DNA from 3 places in the Streptomyces sp. NPDC016562 genome. Region 1 is predicted to be linked to each of the others. Evidence: riboswitches for the same ligand, from Rfam matches in the RefSeq annotation. Region 1 holds a riboswitch; each other region holds the start of a gene.
What was found. A riboswitch is a leader RNA that binds a small molecule or an ion and turns the genes downstream of it on or off. The one in region 1 is predicted to bind cobalamin.
Positions count from the first base shown of each region.

Region 2: it holds a riboswitch for cobalamin, as region 1 does, so the genes downstream of both, ACF059_RS14675 (ABC transporter substrate-binding protein) here and cobN (cobaltochelatase subunit CobN) in region 1, are expected to answer to the same signal.
Region 3: it holds a riboswitch for cobalamin, as region 1 does, so the genes downstream of both, ACF059_RS02180 (ribonucleoside-diphosphate reductase subunit alpha) here and cobN (cobaltochelatase subunit CobN) in region 1, are expected to answer to the same signal.

Region 1 covers NZ_JBIBRZ010000002.1:496,959-503,704, forward strand. Annotated here, with positions in the region: gene cobN (cobaltochelatase subunit CobN) at 1-1,302, opposite strand, end outside; cobalamin riboswitch at 1,335-1,493, opposite strand; gene ACF059_RS10090 (cobalamin biosynthesis protein CobG) at 2,200-3,534, shown strand; gene ACF059_RS10095 (precorrin-8X methylmutase) at 3,539-4,186, shown strand; gene ACF059_RS10100 (precorrin-2 C(20)-methyltransferase) at 4,183-5,688, shown strand; gene ACF059_RS10105 (cobalt-precorrin-6A reductase) at 5,791-6,633, opposite strand; gene cobM (precorrin-4 C(11)-methyltransferase) at 6,623-6,746, opposite strand, start outside.
Region 2 covers NZ_JBIBRZ010000002.1:1,539,361-1,546,106, forward strand. Annotated here, with positions in the region: gene ACF059_RS14650 (IclR family transcriptional regulator) at 1-585, opposite strand, end outside; gene ACF059_RS14655 (bifunctional 4-hydroxy-2-oxoglutarate aldolase/2-dehydro-3-deoxy-phosphogluconate aldolase) at 742-1,428, shown strand; gene ACF059_RS14660 (PfkB family carbohydrate kinase) at 1,392-2,414, shown strand; gene ACF059_RS14665 (serine/threonine-protein kinase) at 2,519-4,156, shown strand; gene ACF059_RS14670 (hypothetical protein) at 4,173-4,691, opposite strand; cobalamin riboswitch at 4,800-4,940, shown strand; gene ACF059_RS14675 (ABC transporter substrate-binding protein) at 4,986-5,981, shown strand; gene ACF059_RS14680 (FecCD family ABC transporter permease) at 5,978-6,746, shown strand, end outside.
Region 3 covers NZ_JBIBRZ010000001.1:477,670-484,415, forward strand. Annotated here, with positions in the region: gene ACF059_RS02165 (GntR family transcriptional regulator) at 1-520, shown strand, start outside; gene ACF059_RS02170 (carbon starvation CstA family protein) at 659-2,878, shown strand; gene ACF059_RS02175 (CstA-like transporter-associated (seleno)protein) at 2,875-3,072, shown strand; cobalamin riboswitch at 3,276-3,408, shown strand; gene ACF059_RS02180 (ribonucleoside-diphosphate reductase subunit alpha) at 3,551-5,938, shown strand; gene ACF059_RS02185 (ribonucleotide-diphosphate reductase subunit beta) at 5,938-6,746, shown strand, end outside.

The sequences.
Region 1 (6,746 bases):
GAGCCAGTCCTGGTCGTGGCCGCCGGCCTCGATCAGGGCGCGGATCAGCTCGTCGCCGTCGCCGGAGACCAGGCCGGGGATCTCGGGGACGGGGCCGAAGTCGTAGCCCTCGGCGATGAGCGTGCGCAGCAGTTCGACGGCGCTGGCCGGGGTGTCCAGGCCCACCGCGTTGCCGATGCGGGAGTGCTTGGTGGGGTACGCCGACAGGACCAGGGCGATCTTCTTGTCGCGGCGGTCGATGTGGCGCAGGCGGGCGTGGCGTACGGCGATGCCGGCGACGCGGGAGGCGCGCTCGGGGTCGGCCACGTAGGCGGGGAGGCCGTCCTCGTCGATCTCCTTGAAGGAGAACGGGACGGTGATCAGGCGGCCGTCGAATTCGGGTACGGCGACCTGGGTGGCGGCGTCGAGGGGGGAGAGGCCCTCGTCGTTCTCCTCCCAGGTACCGCGGGAGCCGGTCAGGCACAGGGCCTGGAGGATCGGCACACCGAGCGCGGCGAGCGCGCCCGCGTCCCAGGACTCGTCGTCGCCGCCGGCGGAGGCGGTGGCGGGACGGGTGCCGCCGGCCGCGAGGACGGTGGTGATGATCGCGTCCGCGGACTCCAGGGCCTGGATGAGCTCGGGCTCCGGGGTGCGGAGGGAGGAGACGTAGAGGGGGAGCGGCTCGGCGCCGTGGGCCTCGATGGCGTCGCACAAGGCGTGGACGAAGGCGGTGTTGCCGCTCATCTGGTGGGCGCGGTAGTAGAGGACGGCGACCTTGGGGGTGGGGGCCGCCGTGGTGGTGCCGGGGGTGGTGCCCGTGCCCGTGGTGGAGGCCGTGCCTGTGGTGGGGGCCGTGCCTGTGCTTGGGGCGGGTGCCGGGCGGTCCAGGGGGCCCCAGGTGGGGGAGGCGGCGGGGGGTTCGAAGCCGTGGCCGGTGAGCAGGACGGTGTCCGAGAGGAACCGGGCCAGCTGGTCGAGGTTGGCCGGGCCGCCGTGCGCGAGGTAGCCGTGGGCCTCGGCCGCGATGCCGATCGGGACCGTGGAGGCCTCCATCAGCTGGGCGTCCGGGGCCTGTTCTCCGGTGAGGACCACCACGGGGCGGCTCTGGCCGGGGGCGAGGAGGACGTCGAGGCCCTCCTGCCAGGCGCGGAGTCCGCCGAGGAGGCGTACGACGACCAGGTCGACTCCGTCGAGGAGTCCGGGGAGGTCGTCGAGAGGGAGGCGGGAGGGGTTCGCGAACCGGTACGGGACGGGGGCGTCAGCCGTGTTCGCGGCGCGAGCGCTGAGCAGATCGGTGTCGGACGTCGACAGCAGCAGGATCATGCGGCGGCAGGCCTTCCTCGGGGTTTCCGCGCCCCGGGCAGTGAGGACAGCGGGAGTTCCTGACTTGCCCGGCGGTGTGGCTCTGCCGGGTTCACAGTGGCGGGACCGCGCCGGAATCTCACCGGGCTTCCTCCCATGTCGCCGTCCTCGGCGACGGCGGGCCGTGTGGTCCGCCGGAAGGTCATCTTAGGGCGTGAGTTTGTGCAGGCCGGGCCGGGGTGGGCGTGGGCGGGGGCGGGTGGGGGTCGGGGGCTTTGCCGGGGGTGGCGCTGGAGGTGTTGGCGCGGCGCCGTTGCCGGGGCTCTGCCCCGGGCCCCGCGCCTCAAACGCCGGCGGGGCTGGTGTGGGTGGCGGGGCGGGAGTGGGCGGCGGAGCTGGAGTGGGCGGCGGAGCTGGATGGGCGGGGCTTTTCCCGGGCCCCGTAGGCGGGGGGGTGGGGGCCGCGCCTCGGTTGGTGGGGGCGGGAGGGGCTTTGCCGGGGGTGGCGCTGGGGGTGTTGGCGCGGCGCCGTTGCGGGGGGGGGGCCCCCCCCCCCCGGCCCCCGACCCCGCCCCGGGGGGGGGGGGGGGGGGGGGGGGGGGGGGGGGGGGGGGGGGGGGGGGGGGGGGGCTGGATGGGCGGGGCTCTGCCCCGGGCCCCGCGCCTCAAACGCCGGCGGGGCTGGAGTGGGCGGCGCGGGGTGGAATCGCGGTGGGGGAGTGCTGGTGGTGGGGGTGGATTGGCTGGTGGGGGTGGAGGCGGGGAGGGGCGTGCGGTTGTGGGTGGGGTGGAGGCCGGGAGGGGGTGGGGTTTCTGGTGGGGGTGGGGGCCGGGATGGGGGGTGGGGTGACTGGTGGTGGCAGGAGGGTGGTGACGGACACAGGTCGGGGGATCGGAATCGTGGGTATGCTCGCCGCCATGCCCCAGCCCCCCTCCGCCGTATCGCGGGACGAACCCGTCATACGGGATCGCGGTGACGCATGCCCCGGTGCGCTGCGGCTGCACGCGGCGGACGACGGGTACCTCGCCCGTGTGCGGATCCCCGGCGGAGCGCTGACCGCGCGCCAGGGGTCCCTGCTCGCGCTGGCCGCCGACCGGTTCGGCGACGGGCACCTGGAGCTCACCTCCCGCGGCAACGTCCAGGTGCGCGGCCTCGCCGAGGGGTGCGGCGCCGGGCTCGCGCGGCTGCTCGACTCCGCCGGGCTGTTGCCCGCGCCCGGTCACGAGCGGGTGCGCAACATCGTGGCCACGCCCGCCTCGCAGGACGTGCTGCCCTGGGTCCGCGAACTGGACCGGCTGCTGTGCGCGAACGCGCGGGTCACCGCCCTGTCCGGGCGGTTCCTCTTCGCCTTCGACGACGGGCGCGGGGACGTGGCCGCCCTGGAGCCGGACATCACCGTGCTCGGCCGGCCGGGGGCGGGGGAGCGGGCGCTGGTGCGTCTGGGGCCGGCCGCCTCCGGCGCCGTGGCCGTCGCCGCGCAGGACGCCCCGCGCGCCGCACTGCTCGCCGCCGAGTACTTCCTCGACGCCGCCGACGCGGCCGGCACCCGGGCCTGGCGGGTGAGCGAGCTTCCCCCGGAACACGGCCTGGACGAGGGCGAGTTCGGCGCGCGGCTGGCCGCCGCCGGTATCGAGGCGACGCGCGAGGCCGCGGTGGACTGGCCGTACTGCCCGCCGCCCCAGCCCTGGGGCCGGGGCGCGGGACCGGGCCCGCGCGGAGCCCTGTGCGTCCTGCCCCCGCTGGGGCGGCTGACCACCGAACAGTGGCGGGTCTTGGTGCGGGTCGCCGAGCACGGCGATGGGCTGCGGATCACCCCGTGGCGCACCGTCATCCTGCCCGGCGCCCCGCTCGGGGAGCCGGTCGACGGCCCGGCCCTGCTGGAGGCCGCCGGGCTGGTCGTGTCCCCCGACAGTCCCTGGCTGTCCGTCACCGCCTGTACGGGGCGCCCCGGTTGCGCGAAATCCCTCGCGGACGTACGCGCCGACGCGCGCGCCCTCGTCGAGCGGGCCCTGGGGCCGCTGCCCGTGCACTGGTCCGGGTGCGAGCGCCGGTGCGGGCACCCGCGGGGGACGCAGTGGGTCGACGTGGTAGCCACGCAGGACGGCTACCGGCTCTCCGCGCACGGGCAGGCCCTGTCGCATCAGCCGTACCAGACGCACCAGCCGTACCAGCAAGGCCTACAAGACCTGGCGGACGCCCTGACGGCCGCACGCGAGATCCCCTCATCACCTCAGAGTCCGAAGACGCAGTGAAGAAATGAGCGAGTACACCGTGTTCGAGTACGAGAAGGACGGCGCCGCGATCTACCGCCAGTCCTTTGCCACGATCCGCGCCGAGGCGGACCTCTCCGGGCTGCCCGCCTCGGTCGCCCAGGTCGCGGTGCGCATGATTCACGCGTGCGGGATGACCGACCTCCCGCAGGACCTGGGGTACACCCCCGAGGTGGTGCTGCGCGCCCGCGCCGCGCTGGAGGCGGGCGCGCCGATCCTGTGCGACGTGCAGATGGTCGCGAGCGGGGTCACCCGCAAGCGCCTGCCCGCCGACAACGAGGTGATCTGCACGCTCTCGGACCCGGCGGTGCCGGAGCTGGCCGCGAAGATGGGCACCACCCGCAGCGCCGCCGCGCTCGAAGTGTGGCGCGACCGCGGCCTGTTGGAGGGCTCGGTGATCGCCGTCGGCAACGCGCCGACCGCACTGTTCCGGCTGCTGGAGATGATCGAGGAGGGCGCCCCGCGCCCGGCCGCCGTCATCGGCGTGCCCGTCGGCTTCATCGGCGCGGCCGAATCCAAGGACGCCCTCGCCGCCCACCCCTCCGGCCTCGACCACCTGATCGTGCGCGGCCGCCGGGGCGGCAGCGCCATCGCCGCCGCGGCCGTCAACGCCATTGCGAGCGTGGCCGAATGAGCACCAGGACCAGTGACGGCAAGGGGCGCCTCTACGGGGTCGGGCTCGGGCCCGGCGACCCGAACCTGATGACCCTGCGCGCCGTCGAGGTGATCGGCGAAGCCGACGTCGTCGCCTACCACAGCGCCCGGCACGGCCGTTCCATCGCCCGCTCGATCGCCGCGAAGCACCTGCGCGAGACGCACATCGAGGAGCCGCTGGTCTATCCGGTCACCACCGAGACCACCGACCACCCCGGGGGCTACCAGGGCGCGATGGAGGAGTTCTACGAGTCCGCCGCCGCCCGCCTGGCCGTCCACCTGGACGCCGGCCGGACCGTCGCCGTGCTCGCGGAGGGCGACCCGCTCTTCTACAGCTCGTACATGCACATGCACAAGCGGCTCGCGGACCGGTACGAGACCGAGGTCATCCCCGGTGTCACGTCGGTCAGTGCCGCCGCCGCCCGGCTCGGCACGCCGCTCGTGGAGGGTGAGGAGGTCCTGACCATCCTCCCCGGCACCCTGCCCGAGGAGGAGCTCACCGCCCGCCTCGCCGCCACCGATTCGGCGGTCGTGATGAAGCTCGGCCGGACCTTCCCGGCGGTGCGCGCCGCCATGGAGAACAGCGGCCGGCTCGCCGAGGCCCGCTACGTGGAACGCGCCACCATGGCCGGCGAGCGCACCGGCGTCCTCGCCGACACCGACCCCGGCAGCGTGCCGTACTTCGCCGTCGCCGTGGTGCCCAGCCGCATCGGCAACCCGGGCAGCGTGCCCTCCGGTCCCGGTGAGGTCGTGGTCGTCGGCACCGGCCCGGCGGGCCCGCTGTGGCTCACCCCGCAGACCCGGCGGGCGCTGGCCGACGCCGAGGTGCTGGTGGGCTACACCACCTATCTGGACCGGGTCCCGGTGAAGCCGGGCCAGATCCGGCACGGCTCCGACAACAAGGTGGAGTCGGAGCGCGCCGAGTTCGCGCTCGACCTCGCCCGGCGCGGACAGCGGGTGGCCGTGGTCTCCGGCGGCGACCCCGGGGTCTTCGCCATGGCCACCGCCGTCCTGGAGGTGGCCGGGCAGGCCGAGTACAAGGACGTGCCCGTACGGGTGCTGCCCGGCGTGACCGCCGCCAACGCGGCGGCCGCCGCGGCCGGGGCCCCGCTCGGTCACGACTACGCCACCATCTCGCTCTCCGACCGGCTCAAGCCGTGGGAGGTCATCGCGGAGCGCCTGCGCGCCGCCGCCTCCGCCGACCTGGTGCTCGCGCTGTACAACCCCGGCTCGCGCAGCCGGACCTGGCAGGTCGCGCAGGCGCGGGAGCTGCTGCTGGAGCTGCGCTCGCCGCAGACGCCGGTGGTCGTGGCGCGCGACGTGGGCGGCCCGGAGCAGTCGGTACGGATCGTCACGCTCGCCGAACTGGAGCCGTCCGAGGTCGACATGCGCACGCTCCTGCTGATCGGCTCCTCGCAGACCCAGGTCACCGAGCGGGCCGACGGCTCGCGGATCACGTGGACGCCGCGCCGCTACCCGTGACCGGGCGGGGCGCTCAACGACCCGTGGCCCGGGGCGGTCCGCCGCCCCGGGCCACGGGTCCTTCCACCGCGTGTCCGGCCTCGCGGGAGAGCGACGCCGGACCTACGCGGCCCCCCCGCGGCCGAGCCAGCGCAGGGCCGCCGGCACCGAGTCCGCCTCCGGTACGCCCTGGGGGACGGGCGGGCGGCGTACGACCAGGACCGGGACGCCCGCCTCGCGGGCGGCGGTGAGCTTGGGGGCGGTCGCGGAGCCGCCGCTGTCCTTGGTGACCAGGACGTCGATCCGGTGGCGGGCGATCAGTTCCCGTTCGTCGTCGAGGGTGAACGGGCCGCGCGCCAGGAGGGTTTCCAGGCGCGGCGGCACCGGCCCCTCCGGCGGGTCCACCGAACGCACCAGGAACCAGGTGTCGGTGAGGTGCGCGAAGGTGTGCAGGCCCATCCGGCCGGTGGTCAGGAACGCGCGGGAGCCGACGCCGGGCAGCAGCTGCGCCGCCCCGGCGAGGGAGTCGGTGAAGGTCCAGTCGTCGCCCGGCTGCGGGCTCCAGCCGGGGCGCCGCAGCGCCAGCAGCGGGACGCCCGTGAGCGGCTGCGCCTCGGAGGCGTGGAAACTCATCCGCTCCGCGAACGGGTGGGTGGCGTCGACGACATGGGTCACGTCGTGGCCGGCGATCCACTCCGCGAGGCCCGCGACGCCGCCGAAGCCGCCGATGCGGATCCCGCCCGGCGGGAGCACGGGCGCGGTGACCCGCCCCGCGAGCGAGGTGGTCACACGGACCGAGGGGTCGGACGCCAGCGCCTGCGCGAGCTGCCGGGCCTCCGTCGTACCGCCGAGGATCAGCACGTGGCGGGTCGGCACCTCGTGCGCCGGCTGGGCCTGCCCCGAGTGGGTCTGCCCCGCGTGGGTCTGCCCCGACTGGGTCTGCCCCGGCCGGGGTTCAGCAGACATGCCGGTCCCGCTCGGGCGAGTACAGGTGGCTGTCGCGGAACTGCTCCGCGCCCAGCGTGCGCCCCACCACGATGACCGCGGTCCGCACCAGTCCGTGCTCCTTCACCTGGGCC
Region 2 (6,746 bases), 1.0 Mb from region 1:
GTCCAGGGCGAAGCCGCGCGCGCGGACCTCCGCCAGCTGGGCGTGCAGCGCCTCCGTGGTGGCGAGCGTGCGCGGGGTCCGCTGCGGCAGCCCGGTGGCGGCGATCAGGGTCCGCACCTCCTCGTCGGGCAGGTGGGCCAGGATGCTCTTGCCGATCGCCGTCGTGTGCAGGGGCATCCGCATGCCGATCCGGGAGGCGGTGCGGAACGGCTGGTCGCCTTCGAGCTTGCGGATGTAGGTGATGGTCTCCCCCGTGTGCAGGGCGAGATGGACCGTGTGGCCGGTGGTCCGCCGGAGTTCGCCGAGGACGTGGCCGATGCTCGCCGGTTCCCCGCCGGTGACCAGCGCGCCGAGCCCGCGCAGCCGCGGGCCGGGGCCGTAGCGGCTGTCCGCCCCCTGGCGCACGAAGCCCTGCTCGATCAGCGAAGTCAGGATCCGGAAGGCGCTGGACTTGGGCACCGCCGCGGCCGCGGCGAGGTCGGTCAGCCGGTGCGGGCCGTGGGGAGCCGCCACGGCCTCCAGGACGCGCAGGGACTTCTCCAGGGCGGAACCGGCCGCGGAGGCGCGGCCGCCGCGAGGAGCCACGGCCGCCTCATCGGTTGACGCGAGGACCGCCTCGTCCGTCGATGCGAGGGCTGGCAGGTGTGTTGACACGCGAACTCCCGGCCTGTGTAGGGTCTAGACCACATCGTTCCGCATGACGATACCCCGTTCCACTACGTGGAACGAGGGGAGGGTCCTTTGTCCTGCCACCCGTACGACGTGATGGCCGCCCAGCGCCTCCTGCCCGTGCTGCGTCACGCCGACGCCGACGAGGCCGTCCGCCACACCACCGCCCTGCTCGCCGCGGGCTGCCGGGCGGTGGAACTGACCACCACCACCCCGGGCTGGGCCGACGCCCTCGCCCGTACGCTCCCGCTCCGCGACGCGCACGGCCGCCGCGCCCTCCTCGGCGTGGGCACGGTCACCACCGGCGCGCAGGCCGAGACCGCCCTGGACGCGGGCGCCGCCTTCCTGATCTCCCCGTATCCCGCCCCCGAGGTCCGCGAGGTCGCCGAGCGCCGTGAAGCCGTCTTCGTCGAGGGCGGCTTCACCCCCGGCGAGATCGCCTCCGCCGTACGGGCGGCCGGCGCCGCCAAGGTCTTCCCGGCGCACGTGGGCGGTCCCGGCTTCCTCCGCTCCCTCAGGGCCGTCCTGCCCGAGGCGGTGCTCATCCCGACCGGCGGGATCCGGCCCGCCGAGGTCCCCGGGTGGCTCGCCGCCGGTGCGACCGCCGTCGGCATAGGGGACGGACTGCCCACCAAGCCGGGGGAGTTGGCCGCCTTGTTCGCCGCGCTGGCCGAACCGGCGGAGCCGCTCGGAGCGGCCGGAGCTGCCGGACCTTCCGGGCCGTGCGGCGACGGCTGCTGCGCGAGGTCCCCGCGGTGACGGGTTACGACGTCCTCGTGCTCGGGGAGGTGCTCGTCGAGATCCACGCGGACACCGCCCTGAGCGCGGCCACCGCCGGCACGCGGGCGCGCCTCTCCTACTCCGGGGACGCCCTCAACGCGGCGGCCGCCGCGGCCGCGGCCGGGGCGCGGACCGCCCTGCTCACCGTCGTGGGTGACGACGAGCTGAGCGTGCCGCTGCTGCGGCGGGCCGCCGAGCTCGGCGTGGACGTCACCCACGTCCACCGGGCCCCGCACCCCAACGGCGCCTACCTGCTCTGCGCCGACACCGACGGCGAGCGCGAGTTCGTCTACTGGCGCGCCCGCAGCGCCGGTTCCACCCTCGCACCCCGGCACATCGAGTCCTGGCGGCCGCTTCTGACCCGGTGCCGGGCCCTGATCACCAGCGGCGTCACCGGTGCCCTGTCGCCGAGCAGCCGCGACGCCGTACTGGCCGCCGCGCACCTCGTGCACGGGGCGGGCGGGCACCTCACGTACGACCCCAACTTCCGCCCCCGGCTGACCGACCGGCCCCAGGCCCGGGACCTGCTGGCGCGCATCGCCCCGCTGACCGGGCTGCTCAAGACCTCCTGCCCGGCCGACGCCCGGGCCCTGGTGGACACCGACGACCCGCGCACCGCCGCGACCCGCCTGCGCGCCCTGGGCGCCCGTACGGTCGTGGTCACCGCGGGCGCCGGCCGGCTCCTGCTCGACGACGGCGCGCGGCAGGCCTTCCACACCGTGCCCGTGAACCCGGCGCCGGTCGACGCTACCGGCGCGGGCGACTGCTTCACCGGGACCGCCACCGCCCGCCTCGCCCTCGGCGACACCCTCGCGGACGCCGTGGCCTACGGGACGGCCGCCGCCTGCCTCTCGGTCTCGGGCCGCGGCGGCACCGGCCACGTCCCCGCCTTCGCGCAGACGGCCGCCCTGGCCGCCCGGACCGCGCTCCCGGGGCGCTGGGAAGAGCGGCCCGCCGGGGCGTGAGGGAGTCGGCTCCCCCCGCGGATTCCCGTCGCCGCACGGCGCTTAGGGTGTGGCGGTGGATGTGGATCAACTCATCGGTTGATCAGGTGATCGGGGGGAGACCGATGAACAGCGCGACCGAGGTGTTCCAGCCCCTGCTGGCGGAGGACCCGCCGACCGTGGCCGGATACCGCCTCGCCGCTCGGCTCGGCGCCGGTGGCATGGGCCGGGTCTACCTGTCGCACACCCGGGGCGGCCGCCCTGTGGCGATCAAGGTCGTACGCCCGGAGCTGGCCGAGGACCCGGCGTTCCGGCGGCGGTTCCGCCGGGAGGTGGAGGCGGCCCGCCGGGTCAAGGGGGCGTACACCGCCGAGCTGATCGACGCCGAGGCGGACGGGACCCCGCCGTGGCTGGCCACCCTGTACGTGCCCGGCCCCTCGCTGTCCGAGGCCGTCGCCCGCCGCGGACCGCTGCCGGTTCCCGCCGTGCTGTGGCTGATGGCGGGGGTGGCCGAGGCGCTCCAGGCCATCCACGGCGCGGGCATCGTGCACCGGGACCTGAAGCCGTCGAACGTGCTGCTGGCCGCGGACGGTCCCCGGGTCATCGACTTCGGGATCTCGCTGGCGTCCGGCGTCACCGCGGCCACCGGGACGGGCAACGCCATCGGGACGCCGCAGTACATGGCGCCCGAACAGGCGTCGTCGGGCGAGGTCACGGCGGCCACCGACGTCTTCACGCTGGGCCAGACGGCGGCGTTCGCGGCGACGGGCGAGGCGCTGTACGGAGGCGGCCCCCAGCTGAGCGTCATGTTCCGGATCGTGCACTCCCAGCCCGACCTGTCCCACCTGCCCGAGCAGCTGCGCCCGGTGATCGCCCGGTGCCTGGCCGCCGATCCCAAGGAGCGGGCCACCCCGGCGGAGATCGTGGCGTGGTGCCGGCAGCGGCTGGGGGCGGACGCGGATGCGGGCGGCGGCCCGGCCGTCTGGCGCGAGCTGATGGGGCCGGAGGTGGAGGTCCCTGCTCCTGTTCCGGATCCCACCTCGGTGCACACGACGCCGCTGCTGCGGCGGTGGCGGCCCGCGCCGGCCCCGGCCGCACCGGAGCAACGGCGGGCCCGCAGGCGGCGCGTCGCACTGGTCACCGCTGCGGCGGTGACGACGTCGGCCATGGTGCTGACCGGTCTGGCCTGGACGTACATGGACGACATCGGCAGGCTGCTGCGCGTCCGCAACGGGTCCCCGGCGGCGCAGAAGACCCCCTCGGGACCGGTGTCGGGACCGGCCGCGGGGACGGCGTCGGGTTCGGCCGCGTCCGCGACCGGCGGCGGGACGGCGGGAGCCGCCGGACCGGCGTCGGGCCCGCCCCAGGAGTCCAAGCCGCCCGCAGCCGTCCCGTACGCCGGGGTGCGCCTGGACACGGAGAACTCGGTCGGCGTCAAAAAAGAACCGGCCCAGCGCCAGGACCGCTCGGGGGACATCCGGCTGAACTGCGAGAGGACCGGCTGCGACCTGGAGAGCGACTCCAGCGTGATCACCATGCTGTTCCCCGATCAGCAGGGCTCCCTGGACGTGTGCCGGGCCGCCCTCACGGACGTCGACACGCGCGAGTTCGGGCTGGCCGGGGCGACGAACGGCAGCGCGTTCTGCATCAAGCACCCGTCGGGCGACATCGCGCTCTTCGTGATCCAGAACAAGTCGCTGGTGCAGTTGAAGAACTGGCCTCAGTGGGTGACCGCGGACATGACGGTCTGGCGCGCGTCCTGACGACCGCGGGCCGCCCTCAGGGCAGGCTCCACTGGCCCACGTCGTCCGCGAAGCCGCCGTTCAGGGCGAACTGGACCGCGGCCGGGCCGGCGTCCTTCGGCAGCCGGAAGGTCACGAAGCCCTCCGCGTCGCCGCCGGGCCGGAGCGTGAGGGTGTCGGGGAAGCGCGGCCCGGCGGTCGTGGGGAGGTCGAGCCCGGTGAACCGCTGCCCGGTGGCGTCGAGCAGATGCGCGCAGGCCGCGGGGGAGTCCTCGTAGTCGGCCGTCCCGGTGTTCTCCAGGTGGAACCGCACCGCGACGAGCCGGTCGTCGCCGCCGGGCTCGACAGTGGCGGAGCGTGCGGGGGCGGCCGGGTCGACCACCTGCGTGAGCGTGACGTCGAGGCGCTGTCCGGGCCCGTCACCCGTGAGGGAGACCGTCTCCCCGGATCCGCCGGGCGCCCCGGCCACCAGCGCGGGCACCAGGAGGGCGGGGGCCAGCAGCGCGACCGCCGCGAAGGCGCTCCGCGAGCGGCCCGGTGCTCGGCTGCGGCGCATGGCGGACCTCCCGATCCACGGCTACCCTGCCCACGATCCTCCGCGACCCCGGCTTCCGCCACCCGCGCGTCGGCGGACCCCCTTGCCGCCGCCCGCGCCCTCCCGCCGTTCTGGCAGACTGGGGCACGTCACCCAGGCGGTGCAGGACAGGAAACCGGTGCGATTCCGGTGCGGTCCCGCCACTGTGACCGGACGTCCCCCCGCGGGAGATCCGGGAGTCAGACACTGACGCACCGCCTCTGCTCGTTCTTCACGTCGACCAGGGGACGCGGATCCCCCGGAGAGGCCTTCGCCATGTCGCGCACCCGCGCCCTTTGCCGCGCCTTCGTTCCCCTCGTCCTCCTCATACCCCTGGCCGCGTGCGGCAGTTCACCGGACGTGCGGGAGCACGGGGCCGCCGCGGACTCCGCCGCCGCGCCCGGTTTCCCGTACACCCTCACCAACTGCGGGGTGAGCAGCACCTATCAGGCCCCGCCCCAGCGCGCCGTCACCATGAACCAGCACTCCACCGAGCTGCTGCTCGCCCTCGGGCTGGGCGAGCGGATCGTCGGCTCCGCCTATCTCGACGACGCCGTGCTGCCGCTCTACCGGCCCGCCTACGACAAGATCAAGGTGCTGGCCAGGGAATACCCCTCCAAGGAGGTCCTGTTCGGCGCCGATCCCGACTTCGTGTACGGCGGATACGCCAGCGCCTTCGACAAGGCGCAGGGCCGCGACCGCGAGGCGCTCGCGAAGGCGGGCATCAACTCCCGGCTGAACGTGGAGTACTGCTCCGAGGGGCGGGTCGGCTTCGACCAGCTCAAGACCGAGATCACCGAGGTCGCCCGCACCTTCGGCGTGCCCGAGCGCGGCGCCCGGCTCGTCGAGGACGAGCAGCGCCGCATCGACGCGGTGACCGCCCGAGTCAAGGACGCGCCCCGGCCGTCCGTCTTCGTCTACGACTCGGGCGAGACCTCCGCCTCCACCTCGGGGGGCAACGGCATCGGCAACGAGATCGTCTCCCTCGCGGGCGGCACGAACGTCTTCGCGGACCTCAAGGACACCTTCGGTGAGGTGTCGTGGGAGAAGGTCATCGAGCGGGCACCCGAGGTCGTCCTCATCTACGACTACGGCGGCACCACCGTCGAAGCCAAGAAGCAGCGCCTGGTGAACGACCCGGCCCTCGCCGGGGTCCCCGCCGTCAAGAACCGGCGGTTCGTCGTCCTGCCGCTCTCCTCCGCCGTCCTGGGCGTACGCGTCGCCGACGCGGTCGAGTCCCTGGGCCGCCAGCTCCACCCCGATGCCCCGTGAGGCTGCGCACCGCCACCGTCCTGCTCGTACTCGTCTGCGCGCTCGCCGCGTCCGCCGTCGCGGGCCTGGCCCTGGGGCCGGTACGGATCGCCCCGGGCCGGGTGTTGGACATCGTCCTCGGCGGCCTGTCCGGCGAGCGGCGCACCGGGGCCTTCGCCTCCATCGTGTGGGACGTCCGGATGCCGCGCGTGCTCCTGGGGGCCGTGGTCGGGGCGGGGCTCGCGGTGGCGGGCACCGTGCTGCAGGCGCTCGTACGCAACCAGCTCGCGGACCCCTTCCTGCTCGGCGCCTCCTCCGGCGCCTCGGCGGGAGCCGTCCTCGTGATCGTCTTCGGGGCCGGAGCCGGGGCGGGAGCGGGGGCGGGGGCCGCCGGATTCGCCGGCGGGGTGGGCGTGCCGCTCGCCGCCTTCGCCGGTTCGATGGGCGCGCTCGTCGCCGTCTACGCGATGGCCCGGCGCGGCGCGAGCTTCACCACCGGCCGGCTCATCCTGGCCGGAGTCGCCGTCCAGTACGTCCTGTCCGCCCTCACCAGCCTCGTCCTGGTGCTCGCCGCGCACCCCGACCAGATCCGCTCCGTCCTCTTCTGGACCCTCGGAGGCCTCGGCGGGGCCCGCTGGGACGAACTGGCGCTGCCCGCCACGGCCCTGCTCGTCGGCACCGTCCTGCTCGTCGCCCTCGCCCGGCCGCTCGACCTGCTCCTCGCCGGGGAGGAGGGCGCGCACACCCTGGGCCTGGACACCGGACGGTTCCGCGCCGCCGTCTTCG
Region 3 (6,746 bases), on a different contig from region 1:
CTTCGTCGCCAAGCCCAAGGTCTCCCAGGCGCTCCAACTCACCTCCTACACCGAGGACATGCGCGCCCAGGGCCTGGAGCCGACCTCCCAGCTCCTCGACATCGGCTACGTGACGGCCGACGACACCCTCGCCGGGCTGCTCAAGATCACCACCGGTGGGCGGGTGCTGCGCATCGAGCGGCTGCGGCTGGCCAGCGGCGAGCCGATGGCCATCGAGACCACGCACCTGTCGGCCAAGCGCTTCCCGGCGCTGCGCCGTTCGCTCGCCAAGTACACCTCCCTCTACACCGCACTGGCCGAGGTCTACGACGTCCACCTCGCCGAGGCCGAGGAGACGATCGAGACCTCGCTCGCCACCCCGCGCGAGGCCGGGCTGCTCGGCACCGACGTCGGGCTGCCGATGCTGATGCTCTCCCGGCACTCGCTGGACGCGGACGGCGAACCGGTGGAGTGGGTGCGGTCGGTGTACCGCGGGGACCGGTACAAGTTCGTCGCCCGGCTCAAGCGCCCCGCCGTCTGACCCCCGCCCCCGCGGCTTGGCACACGGTCCCGCCCGGAATCTTCACAGACCGCAATGCGGACGGGGCCTTACGTTCACCGGCCAATCCCCCGTAGATTCCCTGCGCTTACGCAGATGATCGACGAGGGGACGAGGGTCATGGCCGAACCGGAAGCAACAGGGACAGAACGGGACGCGGCGAGTCCGGGCACCACGACGGGCTCGCCCTCCCCGAAGTCCGTCGCCGCGTGGGTGCTCGTCGGACTCATCGGCGCGATGGGCTGGGGCGTACTGGCGCTCTCGCGCGGCGAGGAGGTCTCCGCCGCCTGGCTGCTCGCCGCCGCCCTGGGCTCGTACGCGATCGCCTACCGCTTCTACGCGCGCTTCATCGCCCACCGCGTCCTGAAGGTGGACAAGACCCGGGCCACCCCCGCCGAACGCCTCGACAACGGTGTCGACTTCCACCCGACCGACCGGCGGGTGCTCTTCGGCCACCACTTCGCAGCCGTGGCCGGCGCCGGGCCGCTCGTGGGCCCCGTGCTCGCCTCGCAGATGGGCTACCTGCCCGGCACCATCTGGATCGTCGCGGGCGTGATCTTCGCGGGCGCCGTGCAGGACATGGTCACGCTGTTCTTCTCCACCCGGCGCAACGGCCGCTCGCTCGGCCAGATGGCCCGGGACGAAATCGGCCCCGTCGGCGGAGCCGCCGCCCTGGTCGCCGTGTTCGCCATCATGATCATCCTGCTGGCGGTGCTGGCGCTGGTCATCGTCAACGCCCTGGCGCACTCCCCCTGGGGCGTCTTCTCCATCGGCATGACCATCCCGATCGCCCTCTTCATGGGCTTCTACCTGCGCGTGCTGCGGCCGGGCCGGGTCACCGAGGTCTCCACCATCGGCGTCGTCCTGCTGCTGATCGCCATCGTCGCGGGCGGCTGGGTCGCGGAGTCCTCCTTCGCCGACACCTTCACGCTGGAGAAGGAGACGCTGGTCCTCTGGATGGTCGCGTACGGCTTCGTCGCCTCGGTGCTGCCGGTGTGGATGCTGCTCGCGCCCCGCGACTACCTCTCCACCTTCATGAAGATCGGCACCATCGCCCTGCTCGCCCTGGGCGTGGTCATCGCGATGCCGACGCTGAAGATGCCGGCGATCACGGACTTCGCCTCGCGGGGCGACGGCCCGGTCTTCGCCGGGTCGATGTTCCCGTTCGTCTTCATCACCATCGCCTGCGGGGCCCTGTCCGGCTTCCACTCCCTGGTCGCCTCCGGCACCACCCCGAAGATGATCCAGAAGGAAACCCAGGTCAGGGTCATCGGCTACGGCGCGATGCTCACCGAGTCCTTCGTCGCCGTCATGGCGATCATCGCGGCCTGCATCATCGAGCCGGGCCTCTTCTTCGCGGTCAACTCCCCCGGCGGCGTCGTCGGCGCCACCGTCGAGTCGGCCTCGCAGGCGGTGACGAACTTCGGCTTCGCCATCTCCCCCGAGGCGCTGACGCAGGCAGCGAAGGACGTGGAGGAGGCCAGCCTGCTGTCCCGTACGGGTGGCGCGCCGACCTTCGCACTCGGGATGTCGGAGATCTTCTCGTCGGTGTTCGGCGGGGCCGGCATGAAGGCCTTCTGGTACCACTTCGCCATCATGTTCGAGGCGCTGTTCATCCTCACCACGCTCGACGCGGGCACCCGCGTCGGCCGGTTCATGCTCCAGGACACCCTGGGCAACCTGCACAAGCCGTTCAAGGACGTCAGCTGGAAGCCGGGCGTGTGGCTGGCGAGCGCGGTCGTCGTGGGCGCCTGGGGCTACTTCCTCTGGGTGGGCGTCAAGGACCCGCTGGGCGGGATCAACCAGCTGTTCCCGCTCTTCGGGATCGCGAACCAGCTGCTGGCCGCCGTCGCCCTGGCCGTCTGCACCACCCTGCTGGTGAAGTCGGGCCGGCTGAAGTGGGCGTGGGTGACGGCCGTTCCCCTGGTGTGGGACGTGGCCGTGACCCTCACCGCCAGCTACCAGAAGATCTTCTCCGACAACCCGAAGATCGGCTTCTTCGCGCAGCGCAGCACCTACCAGGACGGCATCGACGCCGGGAAGGTACTCAAGCCCGCGAAGGACATGGGCGAGATGCACACCGTGGTCACCAACGCCACGGTGGACGGGGTACTGTCCGTGATCTTCGCCCTGCTGATCGTCATCGTGCTGCTGGACGCCGCCCGGACCTGCCTGAAGGCCGTCCGCGCGCCGGAGTCGGTCACGCTCGCCGAGGTCCCGTGGACCGAGTCGAAGATCATCGCCCCGGCCGGGCTGATCGCGACCGCCGAGGAGAAGGCGGAGCTCGCCGCGGCGGGCCTCGACTCGGGCGGCGGACGGGTCAAGGAGCCGGTGGCGTGAGCGCCGTACGGGACGTCCTGGCGCGGGCCCGGTTCTACGTACGGGAGTTCTCCGGGGAGGCGGCCTACGACCGCTACGCGGCCCACGCGCGCTCCCACGACCCGGACGCGCGGGTCATGACCCGCCGCGAGTTCGAGCGCGCCCGCACGGACGCGCGCGAGGCCGACCCCCGCGAGGGCTTCGGCTGCTGCTGACCCCCGCCCGCCACGCACCCGAGGGGCCCCGCCGGACGACCGCGCGGGGCCCCTCGGCTGTGCGCGTCGGCGCGCGCGGCCCTTGGGGGACCGGCCTGCCCGCCTTCCTCGGCGGCGCCGTCCCCGGCGATAGCGGAGAGGTACCACGTGCGGACGGCGCGTCGCGGGGGACACAACATGTGGGGGGTCACGCATCAACTGCCCACCACATGTATGCTCATGGCTGCTGTCGCCGCAGGGGAATCCGGTGCGAATCCGGAACTGTCCCGCAACGGTATGAAGTGTCCGCCTACCGGATACGAAGTCCGAGGACCTGCCGACAGCGCGCCCGGCTCGACCGAACCGGGTGCCGACACGTCCGGGCTTCGCGGTTGGGCCGGTGGACGCCATGCGGTAGGTCGCGCTCCGGCGCGCCCGCATGCGCCCGCCCGCGCCCCGCTCCGCCGATGACCGGGCCGAGCGAGGGAGAGCTCCCGCCGTGACCATCGCGCCTTCAGCACCGCGCGCCGAGTCCACTTCTGGCGACAACACCGAGGGCCCGGGGGCCACGCTGCTGCGTACCCTCACCGAACTGACGGCGGACCTCCCCGACACCGATCCCGGCCGGGTCGCCGCCGCCGCCCTGCGCGGCCGCAGCGCCGCCGCCGACGACGCCGAGCTGCGCGGCCTGGCCACCGAGGCCGCCGCCGGTCTGATCTCCGAGGACCCGGCGTACTCCCGGCTCGCCGCCCGCCTGCTGACGCTCGCCGTCCGCGACGAGGCCGCCGGGCAGGGCTCCACCTCCTTCTCGGCCTCCGTCGCGGTCGGCCACCGCGAGGGGCTCATCGCCGACCGCACCGCGCAGTTCGTGACGGCCCACGCCGCCCGCCTGGACGCGCTGGTCGAGCACACCCTCGCCGAGGGCGCCGACGACCGCTTCGGCTTCTTCGGCCTGCGCACCCTGCACAGCCGCTACCTGCTGCGCCACCCCATCACCCGCCAGGTCATCGAGACCCCGCAGTACTTCATGCTGCGCGTGGCCTGCGGCCTGGCCGCGGACGAGAGCGTCCAGGCCGTCGAGGAAGTGGCCTCGCTGTACCGGCTGATGAGCCGCCTCGACTACCTGCCCTCCTCCCCCACGCTCTTCAACTCCGGCACCCGCCACCCGCAGATGTCCTCCTGCTACCTGCTGGACTCCCCGCTGGACGAGCTGGACTCGATCTACGACCGCTACCACCAGGTCGCGCGCCTGTCGAAGCACGCGGGCGGCATCGGCCTGTCGTACTCCCGCATCCGCGCCCGCGGTTCGCTGATCCGCGGCACCAACGGCCACTCCAACGGCATCGTGCCGTTCCTGAAGACCCTCGACGCCTCCGTCGCCGCCGTGAACCAGGGCGGCCGCCGCAAGGGCGCCGCCGCCGTCTACCTGGAGACCTGGCACGCGGACATCGAGGAGTTCCTGGAGCTGCGCGACAACACCGGTGAGGACCAGCGCCGTACGCACAACCTGAACCTCGCCCACTGGGTCCCGGACGAGTTCATGCGCCGCGTGAACGCGGACGCCGAGTGGTCGCTGTTCTCCCCGGCCGACGTGCCCGAGCTGGTCGACCTGTGGGGCGACGAGTTCGACGCCGCCTACCGCAAGGCCGAGGCCGAGGGCCTGGCCCGCAAGACCATGCCCGCCCGCGACCTGTACGGCCGGATGATGCGCACCCTCGCGCAGACCGGCCAGGGCTGGATGACCTTCAAGGACGCCTCCAACCGCACGGCGAACCAGACCGCCGAGCCGGGCACGGTCGTGCACTCCTCGAACCTCTGCACCGAGATCATCGAGGTCACCAACGACGGCGAGACGGCCGTCTGCAACCTCGGCTCGGTCAACCTGGGCGCGTTCGTCGTCGACGGTGAGATCGACTGGGAGCGGATCGACGAGACCGTCCGCACCGCCGTCACCTTCCTCGACCGCGTGGTGGACATCAACTTCTACCCGACCGAGCAGGCGGGCCGCTCCAACGCCCGCTGGCGCCCGGTCGGCCTGGGCGCCATGGGCCTCCAGGACGTCTTCTTCAAGCTGAAGCTGCCCTTCGACTCCCCCGAGGCGAAGGCCCTGTCCACCAAGCTCTCCGAGCGCATCATGCTCGCCGCCTACGAGGCCTCCTGCGACCTCGCCGAGCGCAGCGGCCCGCTGCCGGCCTGGGAGCAGACCCGCACCGCGCGCGGCGTCCTGCACCCGGACCACTACGACGTGGAGCTGAACTGGCCGGAGCGCTGGGACGCGCTGCGCGCCCGCGTCGCCGAGAGCGGCATGCGCAACTCCCTGCTCCTGGCCATCGCCCCGACGGCGACCATCGCCTCCATCGCGGGCGTCTACGAGTGCATCGAGCCGCAGGTCTCCAACCTCTTCAAGCGCGAGACGCTCAGCGGTGAGTTCCTCCAGGTCAACGCCTACCTGGTGGACGAGCTGAAGCGGCTCGGCGTGTGGGACGCCCAGACCCGCGAGGCGCTGCGCGACTCCAGCGGCTCGGTCCAGGGCTTCGGCTGGATCCCGGCCGAGGTGCGCGAGCTGTACCGCACGGCGTGGGAGATCCCGCAGCGCGGTCTGATCGACATGGCGGCGGCCCGTACGCCGTTCCTCGACCAGTCGCAGTCGCTGAACCTGTTCCTGGAGACGCCCACCATCGGCAAGCTCAGCTCGATGTACGCGTACGCCTGGAAGCAGGGCCTGAAGACCACCTACTACCTGCGCTCGCGGCCCGCGACGAAGATCGCCCGCGCCGCGTCCGGCTCCGCCGTCCCGGCGGCCGCCGCCCCGCTCCCGCAGGCCGTCGACGCCGACGCGCTGGCCTGCTCCCTTGAGAACCCCGAGTCCTGCGAGGCCTGCCAGTAATGACCACCAGCGAACAGAAGAACCTCCTCGACCCGGGCTTCGAGCTGACCCTGCGCCCCATGCGCTACCCGGACTTCTACGAGCGCTACCGGGACGCGATCAAGAACACCTGGACCGTCGAGGAGGTCGACCTCCACTCGGACGTCGCCGACCTGGCGAAACTGACGCCGGCCGAGCAGCACATGATCGGCCGTCTGGTCGCGTTCTTCGCGACGGGCGACTCGATCGTCTCGAACAACCTGGTGCTGACGCTCTACAAGCACATCAACTCCCCGGAGGCGCGCCTGTACCTGTCGCGCCAGCTGTTCGAGGAGGCCGTGCACGTCCAGTTCTACCTGACGCTGCTCGACACCTACCTGCCCGACCCGGACGACCGCGCGGCCGCCTTCGACGCGGTCGAGGAGATCCCCTCCATTCGCGAGAAGGCGCAGTTCTGCTTCCGCTGGATGGACTCCGTCGAGAAGATCGACCGGCTGGAGACGCAGGCCGACCGCCGCCGCTTCCTGCTGAACCTGATCTGCTTCGCGGCGTGCATCGAGGGCCTGTTCTTCTACGGCGCCTTCGCCTACGTCTACTGGTTCCGCTCGCGCGGCCTGCTGCACGGCCTGGCGACGGGCACCAACTGGGTGTTCCGCGACGAGACCATGCACATGAACTTCGCGTTCGAGGTCGTGGACACGGTCCGCAAGGAGGAGCCGGAGCTCTTCGACGACGCGCTCCAGCAGCAGGTCACCGACATGCTGAAGGAGGCCGTGGAGGCGGAGCTGCAGTTCGGGCGCGACCTGTGCGGTGACGGCCTGCCGGGCAT